DNA from 3 places in the Yinghuangia aomiensis genome. Region 2 is predicted to be linked to each of the others. Evidence: riboswitches for the same ligand, from Rfam matches in the RefSeq annotation. Region 2 holds a riboswitch; each other region holds the start of a gene.
What was found. Region 2 has a riboswitch for cobalamin ahead of cobN (cobaltochelatase subunit CobN). Riboswitches for the same ligand answer to the same signal wherever they lie in the genome.

Region 1 (5,094 bases), on a different contig from region 2:
ATGGGCATCCAGGCCATCAAGGGCGTCGAGGTCGGCGACGGCTTCGACCTGGCCCGGGTCCGCGGCTCGCAGGCGCACGACGAGATCGTCAACACCCCCGACGGCGCCCGCCGCACCTCCGGCCGTTCCGGCGGCACCGAAGGCGGCATGTCGACCGGCGAGGTGCTGCGCGTCCGCGCCGCGATGAAGCCGATCGCGACGGTGCCGCGCGCGCTGGCCACCTTCGACGTCCGCACCGGCGAGGTCGCGCAGGCCCACCACCAGCGCTCCGACGTCGCCGCGGTCCCCGCGGCCGGCATCGTCGCCGAGGCCATGGTCGCGCTCGTGCTCGCCGACGCCGTCACGGAGAAGTTCGGCGGCGACTCGGTCCCCGAGACCCGCCGCAACCTCACGGCGTACCTCGACGGCCTCGCCATCAAGTAGCCGCCTCCGGGCCCGGGCACCCCGCCCGGGCCCGCCGCGGAACCGCAGAATCGGCAGAATCAGGGGAGTTCCGATGGACGCACGCCCCGCCGCACACCCCGGCCCGGGGCCCGTCGTCGTCCTCGTCGGCCCGCCCGGCGCCGGCAAGACCACGGTCGGGATACTGCTCGCCGAGCACTACGGCGTCGTCTTCCGGGACACCGACGCGGACATCGAGCAGACCGCCGGCAAGCCCATCCCCGACATCTTCGTCGACGAAGGCGAGCCGCACTTCCGCGCCCTCGAGCACCAGGCCGTCGCCGACGCCCTCGCCGGCCACCCCGGCGTCCTCGCCCTCGGCGGCGGCGCCGTCATGGACCCGGCGACCCGGAAACTCCTCGCCGACCACCCCGTCGCCTTCCTCGACGTCGAACTCGCCGACGCGGTACGCCGCGTCGGCCTCGACGCGCCCCGCCCGCTGCTCATCGGCAACCCGCGCGCCCGCTGGCGGGAACTCATGGACCAGCGCCGCCCGCTGTACGAAGAAGTCGCCACGGTGATCGTGCCCACCGCCGGGCGCACCCCCGCCCAGGTCGCCGTCGCCGTCGCCGCGGCCCTCGCCGAGGGCGCCTCCGCGGAGCCGGGCACGCCGCAGCAGAACGACCGCCCCGGGGCAGACCCCGCGGACCACAAGGACCAGGAGCGATGAGCGCAACCAGCGAACCCGTCCGCATCGCGGTCGGCGCCGAAACCGCACCCGACAGCGAGCGGTACGAAGTCGTCGTCGGCACCGGCCTCCTCGGCGAACTCGCCGCGATGCTCGGCCCGCGCGTCCGCCGCGTCGCCGTGATCCACCCGGAAGCGCTCAGCGTCGCCGGCGAAGCCGTCCGCGAAGACCTCGCCGCGCAGGGCTACGAAGCCATCGCCATCCAGGTCCCCAACGCCGAAGAGGCCAAGGACGTCCAGGTCGCCGCGTACTGCTGGTCGGTTCTCGGCCAGACCGGCTTCACCCGCTCCGACGCGATCGTCGGCATCGGCGGCGGTGCCACCACCGACCTGGCCGGCTTCGTCGCCGCGTCCTGGCTGCGCGGCGTCCGCTGGATCGCCATCCCGACCACGCTCCTCGGCATGGTCGACGCCGCCGTCGGCGGCAAGACCGGCATCAACACCGCCGAAGGCAAGAACCTCGTCGGCGCGTTCCACCCGCCGGCCGGCGTCCTCGCCGACCTCGCGACCCTGGAAACGCTGCCCGCCAACGACTACATCAGCGGGCTCGCCGAGGTCGTCAAGGCCGGTTTCATCGCCGACCCGGTGATCCTCGACCTCATCGAGTCCGACCCGGCCGGGGCGCGCACCCATGCGGGCCCGCACACCGCCGAACTCATCGAACGCGCCATCCGGGTCAAGGCCGACGTCGTCACCAACGACCTCAAGGAATCCGGCACCCGCGAGTTCCTCAACTACGGCCACACCCTCGGCCACGCCATCGAGAAGGCCGAGCGCTACAAGTGGCGGCACGGCGCCGCCGTCAGCGTCGGCATGGTCTACGCCGCCGAACTCGGCCGCCTCGCCGGCCGCCTCGACGATGCCACCGCCGACCGGCACAAGACCGTCCTGGAGGCCCTGGGCCTGCCGCTCACCTACCGCGGCGACGCCTGGCCCAAGCTCCTCGACAGCATGCGCATCGACAAGAAGTCGCGCGCCGACAGGCTCCGCTTCGTCGTCCTCGACGGCCTGGCCAAGCCCGCCATCCTCGAAGCGCCCGACCCGGCCATGCTGGCCGCCGCGTACGGCGAGGTGGCGCGCTCGTGACCGCCCCCACCCGCGTCCTCGTCCTCAACGGCCCCAACCTCGGCCGCCTCGGCAGCCGCGAGCCCGACGTGTACGGCTCCACCTCGTACGCCGGCCTCGTCGCCGCCTGCGAGAAGACCGGCGTCGAACTCGGGTTCGCCGTCGAGGTCCGGGAGACCAACGACGAAGGCGAAATGATCCGCTGGATCCACGACGCCGCCGACGCGCGCACTCCCGTCGTGATCAACCCCGGCGCGTTCACGCACTACTCGTACGGCCTGCGCGACGCCATCGCGCAACGCACCGCGCCGCTCATCGAGGTGCACATCTCCAACCCGTACGCCCGCGAGGAGTTCCGGCACACCAGCGTCGTCGCCGCCGTCGCCACCGGCACGATCGCCGGCTTCGGTATCGGCTCGTACCAACTGGCGTTGCGCGCCCTCGCCGACCAACTCGCGCAATCCTGAGGCAACTTCCGTCGCCGCACCGGTAGGGGGGCGTCGGGCCGCATGTCGTCGAGCACGCGCTGTTATTGACGACATGTAGCCCGAACCCCTACGGTGCGAACGACATCGCGATGCTGTGGGGAAGCCGGTGGGAATCCGGCGCGGACGCGCCACTGTGATCGGTATGGCACGAGCCCCGGCAACGCGGGCACCGTGACCAGCCGTCAGTCAGACCCTCCACGTCGCGCACCACCAGCGGGCGCGTGCCCCGAAGGAGGAACCATGGCCACGGCTGCCATCCCCACTCCCCATGCCGAACCCGTCCCCGTGCGCATTCCGGTGCGCGAAGTGCTGCCCTGGGCGGCCTTCATGGGGGCTGTGATGCTCTTCCTCATCTACTTCGTCGGCGCCGAGCAGGGCGCACTGGCGATCTTCTCCGGAAACGGCGTGCACGAGTTCGTGCACGACGGCCGGCACCTGCTCGCGTTCCCCTGCCACTGACGGCCCCGGGGAACCGCCTGATGATGCGCAACCTGCTGGTCCGCGGCATGCTCACCGGTGTCGCGGCCGGCCTCCTCGCCTGGGTGTTCGCGTGGGTCTTCGGAGAACCCGAAGTCCGCCACGCCATCGCTTTCGAAGAGCACCAGTCCGCCCACGACCACGCCGCCCAGGGGCATGCGGGCGGACACGACGAATCCGAACCGGTCAGCCGCGCCGTGCAAAGCACCGCCGGCCTGCTCACCGGGGTCACCGTGTACGGGATCGCGATCGGCGGGCTCTTCGCCCTCGTGTTCGCGCTCGCCTACGGCCGACTCGGACCCTACGGCGCCCGCGCCACCGCCGGGATCGTCGCCGCCGTCGGCTTCGTCGCCGTCGTCCTCGTGCCCTTCCTGAAGTACCCCGCGCAACCGCCCGCGGTCGGCGACCCCGACACGCTCACGGAACGCACGGTCTCCTACTTCGGGATCATCGCGATCAGCATCGCCGTCGCCGTCGGCGCGGCTTATCTGGCACGGCAGTTCGCGCCGCGGTGGGGGACGGGCAACGCCGTCCTCGCGGCGATCGCGGCCTACGTCGTCGCCATGGCGTTGATCGCCCTCGCCCTGCCCGCCGCGGACGCCGTCCCGGAGGGCTTCTCCGCCAGTGTGCTGTGGCGGTTCCGCATGGCCGCCCTGGGCGTCCAGGCGGTGCTGTGGACCACGTTCGGCGTCCTGTTCGGCGTTCTCGCGGGCAAGGTCGTCGAACGGCCGCGGGTGGCGCTGGCTGCCTGACAGCGGTCGTGCGAGGGGCGCCAGGCAGCCGGCCTGGCGCCCCTCGGGCGTTCAGTGAACGCTCCGTGGGCCTTCAACGGGGTGTGAGCCCCAGCAACGCGGCGATGGCACCCGCGACTTCGGGCTGCGACAAGTAGGCGTCGATGTCGTGCGCCCGGTCGCGGGGATTGTCCACCGAGCATTCCGTGCTCAGCCCGGTCCACGTGCCGCGTAACGGGCAGCCGATCGCGACGCCGTCGGCGGGCGCCCAACCGTTGAACCACCGCGGCACACGGGACGGCAGGTGCGGCCCCGCGGTCGCCAGCCGCGCGTACACGGTGTCCAGGCCCAGCGGCGCGCCCACCGTCACCAGGCCGGTCACCGTCGGTCCGCCGCCGAGGCCCGCGAGGAGGTCCATGCCGACCACGGTGCCCAGGCTGTGCGCCACCAGGACGATGCCGCCGGAGGCGGGCACGGTGTCGCGTACGCAGGCCAGGACTTCGTCGCGGACGCGGGCGTCGTCCAGGAACACCGCGACGTCGCGGAACGCGGCGGCGACCACCAGGCGGTCGACGCCGGAGTGGCGGGCCAGCCAGTCCAGGGGCTTGCGGGTCACCCGGACGACCGTGCCGAGCGCGAAGCCCTCGTCCTCCTGGGCGGCGCTCTCCACGGGCATGCCCGCCTGCTCGGCGGCCTGGCCGAGCATGCGCTCGTAGAGGTCGCGCGCCGACGGCGACGCGGGGGCGGCCGCGGCCGCGGGGTCGTCGGCGACCAGGTCGAAACCGGCCGGGACCGACTCCTGCGTGCGCAGCGCGGCGGCCAGGAGGTCGCCGTAGAAGGGGAAGAAGACGTCGGCCGGGTCGACGGTGGGGAAGCCGAGGCGCGTCAGCCCGGCATTCAGGCCCGCGGTCCACTCGCGGCGCAGGTCTTCCGGCCGGTGGCCTTGCTGGCTGCGGCCATGCAGGAACACCAGTTGCCGGTCGGGGCCGAACGCGGCGGGGCGGCCGGGGATGCCGGAGAGGACCGGGGCGGCTTCGGAGGCACGGGGCGAGGGGAGCGTGGGCGGCGCGAGCGGCGGCGGGACCGCCGGCGCGGACGGGGCGGCCGGGGGCGCGCCGTCGGGGGGTGTGCCGGGGTCGGCCGCCGGAGCCGCCGGAGCCGCCGGAGCCGCCGGAGCCGGCGGGGGAGCGGCCGCGGCCGGGCCC
Region 2 (5,094 bases):
GAGAACAACGACTTCAGCGTCCCGCGCGCCTGGCAGCTGCTGCCCCTCGCCGTCATGGCCAGTGCCGAAGTGACACGGCGGACCGCGCCGCGCGCCGCGGTCCTGGTCGGCTTCGCGGCCCTCGCCGCGGACACCGTCTCCGGCGGCAACATCGCCACGATCGTGATGTTCACCGACCTGGTGTACGCCACCACCCTTTACGGTCCGCTGCCGTGGGCGCGCCGCATGACCCCGACCGCGCTCGTCCTCTCCCTCACCGCCACCATCGTCGCGCTCGGCATCATGCGGCAGCCCCAGGCGCTGCTGATCGGCGTCTTCGCCGGGCTGATCACGCTGGCGCCCGCGTCGACCGCGTGGATCATCCGCACCCACCGCGACGAAGCCGCCGCCGAGCGCCTGCGGGCCGAACAGACCGCGCTGCTCGCCGAGTTGGACCGCCGTGCCGCGGTCTCCGAGGAACGCGCGCGGATGGCCCGCGAGTTGCACGACGTGGTCGCCAATCACCTGTCCGCGATCGCGATCCACTCCACTGCGGCGATGTCCGTCGCGGCCGGCGACCCGGACGCCACCAAGCAGGCGCTCGGCATCATCCGGGAGAGCAGCGTGCAGGGCCTTGCCGAGATGCGCCGCCTCATCGGGCTGCTGCGTGACGGCGGCGGGGGCGAGACCGGGTTCGAGGAGTCCGCGGCGGTGCCGCGGCTGGACTCGCTCGACGCGATGATCGGGCGGGCCGAGCGCAGCGGCTCGGCCGACGGGTTCACCTTCGTCCTCGACGACACGCGTCCGGCCGGGACGGTGCTGCCCGCACCGGTCGAACTGGCCGCGTACCGCATCGTCCAGGAGTCGCTGACGAACGCGATGAAGCATGCCGCGCCCGGTCCGGTCATCGTGCGCGTGCGGCACACCCGCGGCTGCCTCGTCGTCGCGGTGGAAAGCACCTACGTCGCCGCCCCGGACGGGCCGCGGGCCCCCGGCGCAGGTGCCGGCCTGGTCGGCATGCGGGAACGCACCGCGCTGCTCAGCGGCCGCTTCGAGGCGGGACCGCACGACGGGCTGTGGCGGGTACGCGCCGAACTGCCGTGCAAGGCCGAGCAGCGCGACGCCGCCCGCGCGCCGCGCGCTGCCCGGGAGGCCCGGGAGGCCGCGTCGTGATCCGGGTCGTCGTCGCCGAGGACCAGGGCGCCGTGCGCGCCGGACTCGTGATGATCCTGCGGGCCGCCGACGGCATCGAGGTGGTCGGCGAGGCCGCGGACGGCGAGGAGGCCGTCGCGCTGGCCCGCGAACTGCGGCCCGATGTGGTCGTGATGGACGTGCAGATGCCGCGGCTCGACGGCGTCGCCGCGACCCGCGCGGTGGTGGCCGAACACTTGGCCGACGTGCTGGTGCTCACCACGTTCGACCTGGACGAATACGTGTTCGGGGCGCTGCGTGCGGGCGCCGCCGGATTCCTGCTCAAGGACGCGGAGGCCGCGGTGCTCACCGAGGCCGTGCGTACCGTGGCCCGCGGCGAAGGCATCATCGCGCCCGCCGTCACCCGCCGCCTCATCGCCGAATTCGCCGCGCCGCGTCCGCGCGGCCCCGCCGAACCGCCCGAGGCGCTCGCCGCGCTCACCCCGCGGGAGCGCGAGGTCCTCGCCTGCCTCGGCCGCGGCCTCTCCAACCAGGAGATCGCGGTGCACCTGGACATGGCCGAGGCCACCACCAAGACGCACGTCAGCCGGATCCTGCCGAAGCTCGGGGTGCGCAGCCGGGCCCAGGCCGCGGTGCTCGCCCACGAGTGGGGGCTCTGCGAGCCAACCGGATAGCAGCCCCCGCGAGGCCCTCCGGGGAACGTGGCAAATCCCTCGATTGGGGGAACTTGCAGCGCGACCGGCCGCTAGGCGATGCTGAGCGGGCGCCGGCGTCGCCGGTGTGGGGAGGGCGCAGTCAGGAACCCGGTGCGAATCCGGGACGGTCCCGCCACTGTGACCCGCCGCAGCATGCGGCGGGGAGTCAGGAACTGCGCGCCCGGACCCGATTGTCCGATGGGGCGAGGACCCCGGAGAGGCGCGCGCTGTGGCGACTTCGTCCTGCCGTCCGACCTGCACGCACGTATACGCACCGGCCGCATCCGCATCCGCGACCCGGCGCGGCGACGCGAAGGCGCGGTCGGCCCGGTGATCCTCCTCCTCTCCACCTCCGACACCGACCTCCTCAGCGCCAAGGCGAGCGACGGCGCATGGCGCCTCGCCAACCCGGCCCGCACGACCGCGGCCGACCTGCCCGCGCTGGTGGACGGCACCGACCTCGTCGTCGTCCGCCTCCTCGGCGGCCGCCGCGCCTGGGAGGAAGGCCTCGACGCCCTCCTCGCCGGGCCCCGCCCGGTCGTCGTGGTCTCCGGCGAACAAGCCGCCGACGCCGCCCTCATGGAACTGGCGACGGTGCCCGCCGGGGTGAGCGCGCAAGCCCACGCGTACCTCGCGCAGGGCGGCGCGGACAACCTGACGAACCTCCACCGGTTCCTCTCCGACACGCTGCTCCTCACCGGCCACGGCTTCGAACCGCCCGCCGAAGTCCCCACCTGGGGACGTCTGGAGCGGGAATCGCGCAACCCGGACGCGCCCGCCGTCGGCGTGCTCTACTACCGCGCCCACCACCTGGCCGGGAACACCGCCTTCGTCGGCACCCTGTGCGACGCCATCGAGAACGCGGGCGGCCGCGCCGTACCGGTCTGGTGCGCGTCGCTGCGCGGCGCCGACCCGGCGCTGTTCGAGGCGATCGCCGAGGTCGACGCGCTGCTCGTCACCGTGCTCGCGGCGGGCGGCGCACGCCCCGCCGAGGTGTCCGCGGGCGGCGACGACGAAGCCTGGGACGTCGGCGCGCTCGCCGCCCTCGACATCACCGTGCTCCAGGCCCTGAGCCTCACCACCAGCCGCGCCGAATGGGAAGCCGGCGACGCGGGCCTCTCGCCGATGGACGCCGCCACCCAGGTCGCCGTGCCGGAGTTCGACGGCCGCCTCATCACCGTGCCGTTCTCCTTCAAGGAGACCGGCGCCGACGGCCTCACCTTCTACGCCGCCGACCCGGAACGCGCCGCCCGCGTCGCCGGGATCGCCGTCCGGCACGCCGCGCTGCGGCATGTGCCGCCCGCGGAACGGCGCATCGGCGTCGTGCTGTCCGCGTACCCGACCAAGCACGCCCGCATCGGCAACGCCGTCGGCCTCGACACCCCCGCCAGCGCCGTCGCCCTGCTGCGCGCGATGCGCGACGCCGGCTACGACGTCGGTCCCGCGGCCGGCCCCGACGCGCTGCCCGGCCTGGAACCCGCGGACGGCGACGCGCTGATCCACGCGCTCATCGCGGCCGGCGGACAAGACCCCGAGTGGCTGTCCGAAGCCCAGCTCGAAGGCAACCCGGTGCGCATCGGCGCCGCCGAATACCGCGAGCGCTACGCCAAGCTCCCGGTCGGCCTGCGCGCCAACATCGAAGAGCACTGGGGCCCGCCGCCCGGCGAACTGTACGTCGACCACTCCCGCGACCCGGACGGCGAAATCGTCCTCGCCGCGCTGCGCGCCGGGAACGTCGTCCTCATCATCCAGCCGCCGCGCGGCTTCGGCGAGAACCCCGTCGCGATCTACCACGACCCGGACCTGCCGCCGAGCCACCACTACCTGGCCGCCTACTGGTGGCTGGACAGCGCCCGCGCGACCGGCGGCTTCGGCGCGAACGCGCTCGTCCACCTCGGCAAGCACGGCACGCTGGAATGGCTGCCGGGCAAGAACCTCGGCCTGTCCGCCGAGTGCGGGCCCGACGCGGTGCTCGGCGATCTGCCGCTCGTCTACCCGTTCCTGGTCAACGACCCGGGCGAGGGCGCCCAGGCCAAGCGCCGCGCGCACGCCGTGATCGTGGACCACCTCGTGCCGCCGATGACGCGCGCCGAGACCTACGGCGACCTCACCCGGCTCGAACAGCTCCTCGACGAGTACGCCAACGTCTCCGCCCTCGACCCGGCCAAGGCCCCGGCGGTGCAGGCGCAGATCTGGACCCTCGTCCAGGCCGCCCGTCTCGACCACGACCTCGGCATCGGCGACCGGCCGCACGAAGCCGAGTTCGACGACTTCCTGCTGCACCTCGACGGGTGGCTGTGCGAGGTCAAGGACGCGCAGATCCGCGAGGGCCTGCACATCCTCGGCACCGCCCCGACCGGCGAGGGACGGGTGAACCTCGTCACCGCGATGCTGCGCGCCCGGCAGGTGTGGGGCGGCCGTACGGCCGCGCTGCCCGGTCTCCGCGAGGCCCTCGGCCTGGTGGAGGGCGGCACCGCGACGCGCCGGGAGACCGACGACGCCGAAGCCGCCGCGCATGCGCTCGTCGCGGCGATGGAGGAGCACGGCTGGGATCCGGCCGCGGCACCCGCGGTCGTGTCCTCGGTACTCGGTGCCGAAGCTCCCGCGGTCGCCGAGGTGTTGGCCTTCGCCGCCACCGAGGTCGTACCGCGGCTGGACCGCACGGGTGACGAAATCGCCGCCGTGCTGCACGCGTTGGACGGCGGCTACGTGCCCGCCGGCCCGTCGGGCTCGCCGCTGCGCGGCCTGGTCAACGTGCTGCCGACCGGCCGCAACTTCTACACCGTCGACCCGAAGGCCGTCCCGAGCCGCCTGGCCTGGGAGACCGGACAGGCGCTCGCCGACTCGCTCCTCACCAAGTACCGCGCAGACCACGGCGAATGGCCGCGCTCGGTCGGCCTGTCGGTGTGGGGCACGAGCGCGATGCGCACGAGCGGCGACGACGTGGGCGAGGTGCTCGCCCTGTTGGGCATCCGCCCGGTGTGGGACGACGCGTCGCGGCGGGTGACCGGCCTGGAGCCGATCCCGTTGGCGGAACTGGATCGGCCGCGGGTGGACGTCACCGTGCGGATCTCCGGCTTCTTCCGGGACGCGTTCCCGCACGTCGTGCTGCTGCTCGACGACGCGGTGCGCCTGGCCGCCGGGCTGGAGGAGCCGGACGACGACAACTTCGTGCGGGCGCACGTGCGGGCGAACATCGCCGAGCACGGCGACGAACGGCGTGCCACGACAAGGGTGTTCGGTTCACGTCCGGGGGCTTACGGTGCCG
Region 3 (5,094 bases), on a different contig from region 2:
CGGGCAACTTCCCGACCGCGCGCCGTCCCGCCGCCTACGGCCTGGTCGCCGCGGCGGGCGCGGTCGCCGTCGCGCTCGGCCCGCTGATCGGCGGGATCGCCACGACGTACTTCTCGTGGCGCTGGGTCTTCGTCGCCGAGGTGGTCGTGGCGATCGCGATCCTCGCGGCCGCCCGCCGGATGGCCGACGCGCCCGCGCCGGGCAAGCCGCACCTCGACGTCCCCGGCGTGCTGCTGTCCGCCGCCGGGCTCGGCGTCTTCGTCTACGGCGTCCTGCGCTCCGACGAATGGGGCTGGTTCCGCCCCAAGAGCGGCGCCCCGGCCTGGCTCGGCGTCTCGCTCACGGTGTGGCTGATGATGGCCGGGCTGCTGCTGCTCTGGCTGTTCCTCGCATGGGAGCGGTACGTCGCCAAGCGCGGCCGGGAGCCCCTCGTCGACCCGGCGCTGCTGCACAACCGGCGTCTGACCGGCGGCCTCACCATGTTCTTCTTCCAATACCTGGTGCAGATGGGCGTGTTCTTCGTCGTCCCGCTGTACCTGTCGGTGGCGCTCGGGCTGTCCGCGCTGAGCACGGGTGCGCGCATCCTGCCGCTGTCCGTCACCTTGCTGGCCGCCGCGATCCTCATCCCGAAGCTGCTGCCCGGCGCGTCGCCGCGGCGCGTCGTCCAGGTGGGCATCCTCGCGCTGTTCGCCGGGTCGGTGGTGCTCATGGCCGCGCTCGACGCGGATGCGGACGCGAGCGTCGTGACGATCCCGCTGCTCCTCATCGGCCTCGGCATCGGCGCGCTGGCCTCGCAGCTCGGGGCGGTGACGGTGTCGGCGGTCCCCGACGAGCAGAGCGCCGAAGTGGGCGGCGTGCAGAACGCGGTGACCAACCTCGGCGCGTCGATCGGCACCGCGCTGGCCGGCTCGATCCTCATCGCGGCGATGACCGGCTCGTTCCTGAGCAGCGTCGAGAACAACCCGGCGGTCCCCGCCGACGTGAAGAGCCAGGCATCGGTGCAACTGGAGAGCGGCGTCCCGTTCCTCAGCGACGCCCAGCTCCGCGACGCCCTCGACGCCGCCCGGGTCAGCCCCGAAGTCGCCGACGCCGCCCTCGACGCCAACACCTCGGCACGCCTCGACGGCCTGCGCGCGGCCTTGGCCGTCCTGGCCTTCATGTCGATCGTGGCGCTGTTCTTCACCCGCCGCATGCCCACGCGACCGGTCGGGGCTCCCGGGGGCTGAGACCGTCGCGGAGCGGCAGGGGCCCGGTCAGCCGACGTGGACGTGCGGGCGGCGGGACGGGTCGGGCTCCGCCTCGCGGAGCACTTCGCGGGTCACCGGGGCGACTTCGCCTTGTCCGAAGAGGAAGAACCGCAGGAAGTCGGCGAGCGGGTTGCCTTCCGTCCACAGCTGGGTATGGCGGGCGCGGACATGGCGGTGGCGGATCTCCTGTCGAGCGTGCGGGTCCGGCGGGTCCGGGAGCCCACGCCGCCGACCGGCGGCTGCGCGACGTCGAACGTACACACGGAGGAGCGTCGGGAACCCCCGTCCGGGCGTCAAGATCACGTCAGGATTCGGCCCCTAACATTGCTTGACCGTCCCTTGGTCCTCGCTTGAATCGACCGTGCCGATCGGGTCGACGGCGCCGATCGGGTCGGCCGCGCCCCCGTCCGCCGCGGGTGCGGTGCGAAGCCCCTGCGTCCACTTCTCCTCGATCCGGCCGAAGCGCCACACCGCGACCGCGACCGCCCAGGTGGCGAAGAAGAGCCCCACGATCGCGTAGCCGACGAGGTTGAGGTCCACCCCGCTCACCCGGTCCCAGAACGGGCCGTGCAGGTCGAAGCGGTCGGCGAGCAGGGCGAGGATCTCGACGCTGCCGATGATCAGCGCGACGGCGACGGACAGCGCCGTGATGGTGAGGTTGTAGTAGACCTTCCGCACCGGCTTGGAGAACGCCCAGCCGTAGGCGAAGTTCATGAACGTGCCGTCGATCGTGTCCAACAGCGTCATCCCGGCGGCGAACAGCACCGGCAGGCACAGGATCGCGTACCACGGCAGCCCGGACGCGGAGCCGGAGCCGGCCAGCACCAGCAGCGACACCTCGGTGGCGGTCTCGAAGCCGAGGCCGAAGAGCAGGCCGACCGGGAACATCTGCCACGGCTTGGTGATCGACTTCATCACCCCGCCGAGCAGCCGGTTCATGAAGCCCCGGTTGTTCAACCGGTCTTCGAGCGCGGCTTCGTCGTAACTGCCGCCGCGCATCGTCCGGAAGACCTTCCAAATACCCACCAGGATCACGATGTTGACGATCGCGATGACGTACAGGAAGGTGCCGGATATCCCGGTGCCGACGACCCCGGTGACGTCGTGCAGGGTGGAGTCGTCCGCCAGCGGTCCGACGAACACCTTGATGCCGAGCGACAGCAGCAGCGCCAGGCCGAACACCACCGACGAGTGCCCCAGCGAGAACCAGAACCCCACCGACAGCGGCCGCTTGCCGTCGTGCATCAGTTTGCGGGTGGTGTTGTCGATCGCCGCGATGTGGTCGGCGTCGAACGCGTGCCGCATGCCCAACGTGTACGCGGTGACGCCGATGCCGATGCCGAACGTCTTGGTGCCGACGCTGTAATGCTCGGGGGCGACGAGCACCACGAGCACGAACCAGCCGACGACGTGAAGCCCGACGACGACGCCCGCCATCGCGGCCAACCGCAGCCACTCGGCCCGGTCCAGCGACCCCACCGCGCCACGCCATCCACCGGTGGCGGGTGTTGCGCTGCTCATCGGGAAACCCCCGTCGTACGGGGGACGTTCGGGCGCGGCACAACAGACACGGCGAATCACCGGCCTCTCTCGGGGAAATCCGCCCCGGGTTGTCGAGGGAGGCGACGACGTGAGTCTCCTGGCTCTCGGATCAACGCTCGTCCCGGCCTTCCAACCCCTGGGTGGGGCCGTGGCCGTCGCGGGATTCGCTCCCCGATCACAGTGGCGGGACCGCACCGGATTCGCACCGGTTTCCTCGGGCCGCCGTCGCCTTGCGCCCGTAGCATCGCACGCCGCGGTGCCCAGGCGACGCGGGGGGAGTGCCGGGGCGGCGCACGGTGCATGCGCACGTGGCCTCGTCGGCGGGACCATCTCCGGGATCCGGCCGACGAGCCACTCGGGTTCTACGAGGTTGCCATTGGTGCCGTGCCGCGGGGAACGTCAGTCGGCGCGCACGGCGATCGCGGTGACGACGATGCCGCCGGCGACCGCCCACCGCCCCGTGAACCCGTCCAGGCCCGCGGGGCGGTCGTCGGGCAGCAAACGGGCGTGGAAGGTCCCGGCGGCCGGGTCGAACCGCACCTCGGCGTCCTCGAAGCCGAGCCAGCGGCGGGTGAGGGGGAACCAGGCCTTGTAGACGGCTTCCTTGGCGCTGAAGAGCAGGCGGTCCCAGGGGACTCCCGGCACGCCCGCGGCCAACCCGGCGAGCGCGGTGCGCTCGCCGGGGGAGGAGACCGAGCCGAGGACGCCGCCGGGCAGCGGTGCCGCCTCCTCGGCGTCGATGCCGAGCGTGCGGATCCGGGCGGCCGGTGCGACCGCCGCGGCCCGATACCCCGCGCAGTGCGTCATGCTGCCGACCAGCCCGTCCGGCCAGGCCGGGGCCCCGCGCTCGCCGGGCAGCAGCGGCGCCGCCGGCACGCCCAGGAGGGCGAACGCCTCCCGGGCGCACCGGCGTACCGTCGTGAACTCCCGCCGCCGCTTGTCGACGGCGCGGGCGATCGCGGCTTCCTCCTCGGGGAACAGCACCGTCCCGGGCGGGTCGTCGAAGCATGCGACGGCCACCACGTCCGGCGGCAGCACGCCGGCCAGCAGATCACCGGCGGCATGCACCGGGGCGGCTTCCGACGTCACGATTCCCCCTGGCTCGGGCTGACTCGATGTGGCTCTGTTTTCCGGCGGTGGCCCCGCGGTGGCGGCGCCGTCGTCAGAGAAGCCTAGGCCGCCGGACCCTCCGGCCCCGGCCCGACCTCCCGGACGACCGTGTACGTCGGAACGCCGCTCATGCGCGACTCCGCCATCCCCGTCAGCCCTTCCAAGGCCTTTCCGATGGCCGCCATGCGGCCCTCGGTATCGGACGTCTCCACGAAGTGGCGGTAGTCCGCATCGCTTTCACGTGAAGTCGGTTTGAAGCCAACGGATCCGACCTGCGTGTGGTCTGGTTGCCCTGTCCCTGTCCCTGTCCCTGTCCCTGCTGCGTCCGACCCCCGGCGTCAGGCCGCGTCGCGGGACAGCCAGATTCCCCGGTTGCCGTCCTCGCTCGTGACATGCCACCCCAGCGGACGGGCGAGGGCGGCGACGTCGTCGGCGGTGAGCGTGCGCCGGTCGCACGCCATCAGCGAGATCTTCGGCTGAGGCAGCGGCTCGTCCCCCGACGCGGTCTTCGCCCGCTTCTTGGCGTCGGCGGCGGCGGCCTTGGCGGTGGTGACCCGCAACTTCTCGGCGGCCCACGCGCGCCACTCGGCGTCGGTCCCGCGCAGTTCGAGCCGCAGGCGGCGGCGCCCGATCCACACATTGGAGGACGAGGTCCGGCTGACCCCGGGGCCGCTCGAACCCGACCCGGGCGAACCGATATTGCCGAGCGCCGCGACGACCACCCACGCGAGGATCAGCACACAGCCGACGACGATGCCCAGCACGATCAAGGGCTGGCCGTAGAACTGTGCGCGCACCCCGGCGGGAGACCGGCGCGGCGCGGCGCCGCGGGTGGGGGAGTCGGCCGGTTCCCCCGGCGGGACCGGCTGCGTGATCGACATGCGGCCATGCTGGCAGCTGGCCCGGGCTGCGGAAGGGGATTGGGTCAGCGATTGGTCAAGCCGGGTTCTCGGGTGTGCCGGGCGGCGGCGCCGGGTCCTGGACCGTGCCGCTCGCGTAGCGGGCGGCGAGTGCGGTGGCGCGTTCACGCAGCGCTTCCCGCAGCCATTCCGGGGACAACGCTTCGGCGCCGGCGGCGAGTTGCCAGAGGGCCCACTCGGCGTGCCGGGCGTCTTGGAAGGTCGCGTGGAGGCGCAGACGGCCGTCGTCGTCGGCCTCCGCGCCGTCGACGGTCAGCGCGGTTCCCGCCAGCTCG

Region 1: linked by a shared signal. The riboswitch ahead of ABEA93_RS24500 (CbtB domain-containing protein) and the one ahead of cobN (cobaltochelatase subunit CobN) in region 2 are both predicted to bind cobalamin.
Region 3: linked by a shared signal. The riboswitch ahead of nicT (Nickel transporter NicT) and the one ahead of cobN (cobaltochelatase subunit CobN) in region 2 are both predicted to bind cobalamin.

The regions. Positions count from the first base shown of each region.
Region 1 covers NZ_BAABHS010000018.1:55,263-60,356, forward strand. Annotated here, with positions in the region: gene aroC (chorismate synthase) at 1-423, shown strand, start outside; gene ABEA93_RS24485 (shikimate kinase) at 497-1,111, shown strand; gene aroB (3-dehydroquinate synthase) at 1,108-2,214, shown strand; gene aroQ (type II 3-dehydroquinate dehydratase) at 2,211-2,660, shown strand; cobalamin riboswitch at 2,735-2,879, shown strand; gene ABEA93_RS24500 (CbtB domain-containing protein) at 2,922-3,140, shown strand; gene ABEA93_RS24505 (CbtA family protein) at 3,161-3,910, shown strand; gene ABEA93_RS24510 (trypsin-like peptidase domain-containing protein) at 3,984-5,094, opposite strand, start outside.
Region 2 covers NZ_BAABHS010000006.1:180,716-185,809, reverse strand. Annotated here, with positions in the region: gene ABEA93_RS10315 (sensor histidine kinase) at 1-1,152, shown strand, start outside; gene ABEA93_RS10310 (response regulator) at 1,149-1,805, shown strand; cobalamin riboswitch at 1,884-2,023, shown strand; gene cobN (cobaltochelatase subunit CobN) at 2,157-5,094, shown strand, end outside.
Region 3 covers NZ_BAABHS010000017.1:179,422-184,515, reverse strand. Annotated here, with positions in the region: gene ABEA93_RS24075 (MFS transporter) at 1-1,226, shown strand, start outside; gene ABEA93_RS24070 (hypothetical protein) at 1,254-1,508, opposite strand; gene nicT (Nickel transporter NicT) at 1,566-2,768, opposite strand; cobalamin riboswitch at 2,880-3,005, opposite strand; gene ABEA93_RS24060 (4'-phosphopantetheinyl transferase family protein) at 3,189-3,839, opposite strand; gene ABEA93_RS24055 (hypothetical protein) at 3,962-4,111, opposite strand; gene ABEA93_RS24050 (hypothetical protein) at 4,238-4,780, opposite strand; gene ABEA93_RS24045 (helix-turn-helix transcriptional regulator) at 4,836-5,094, opposite strand, start outside.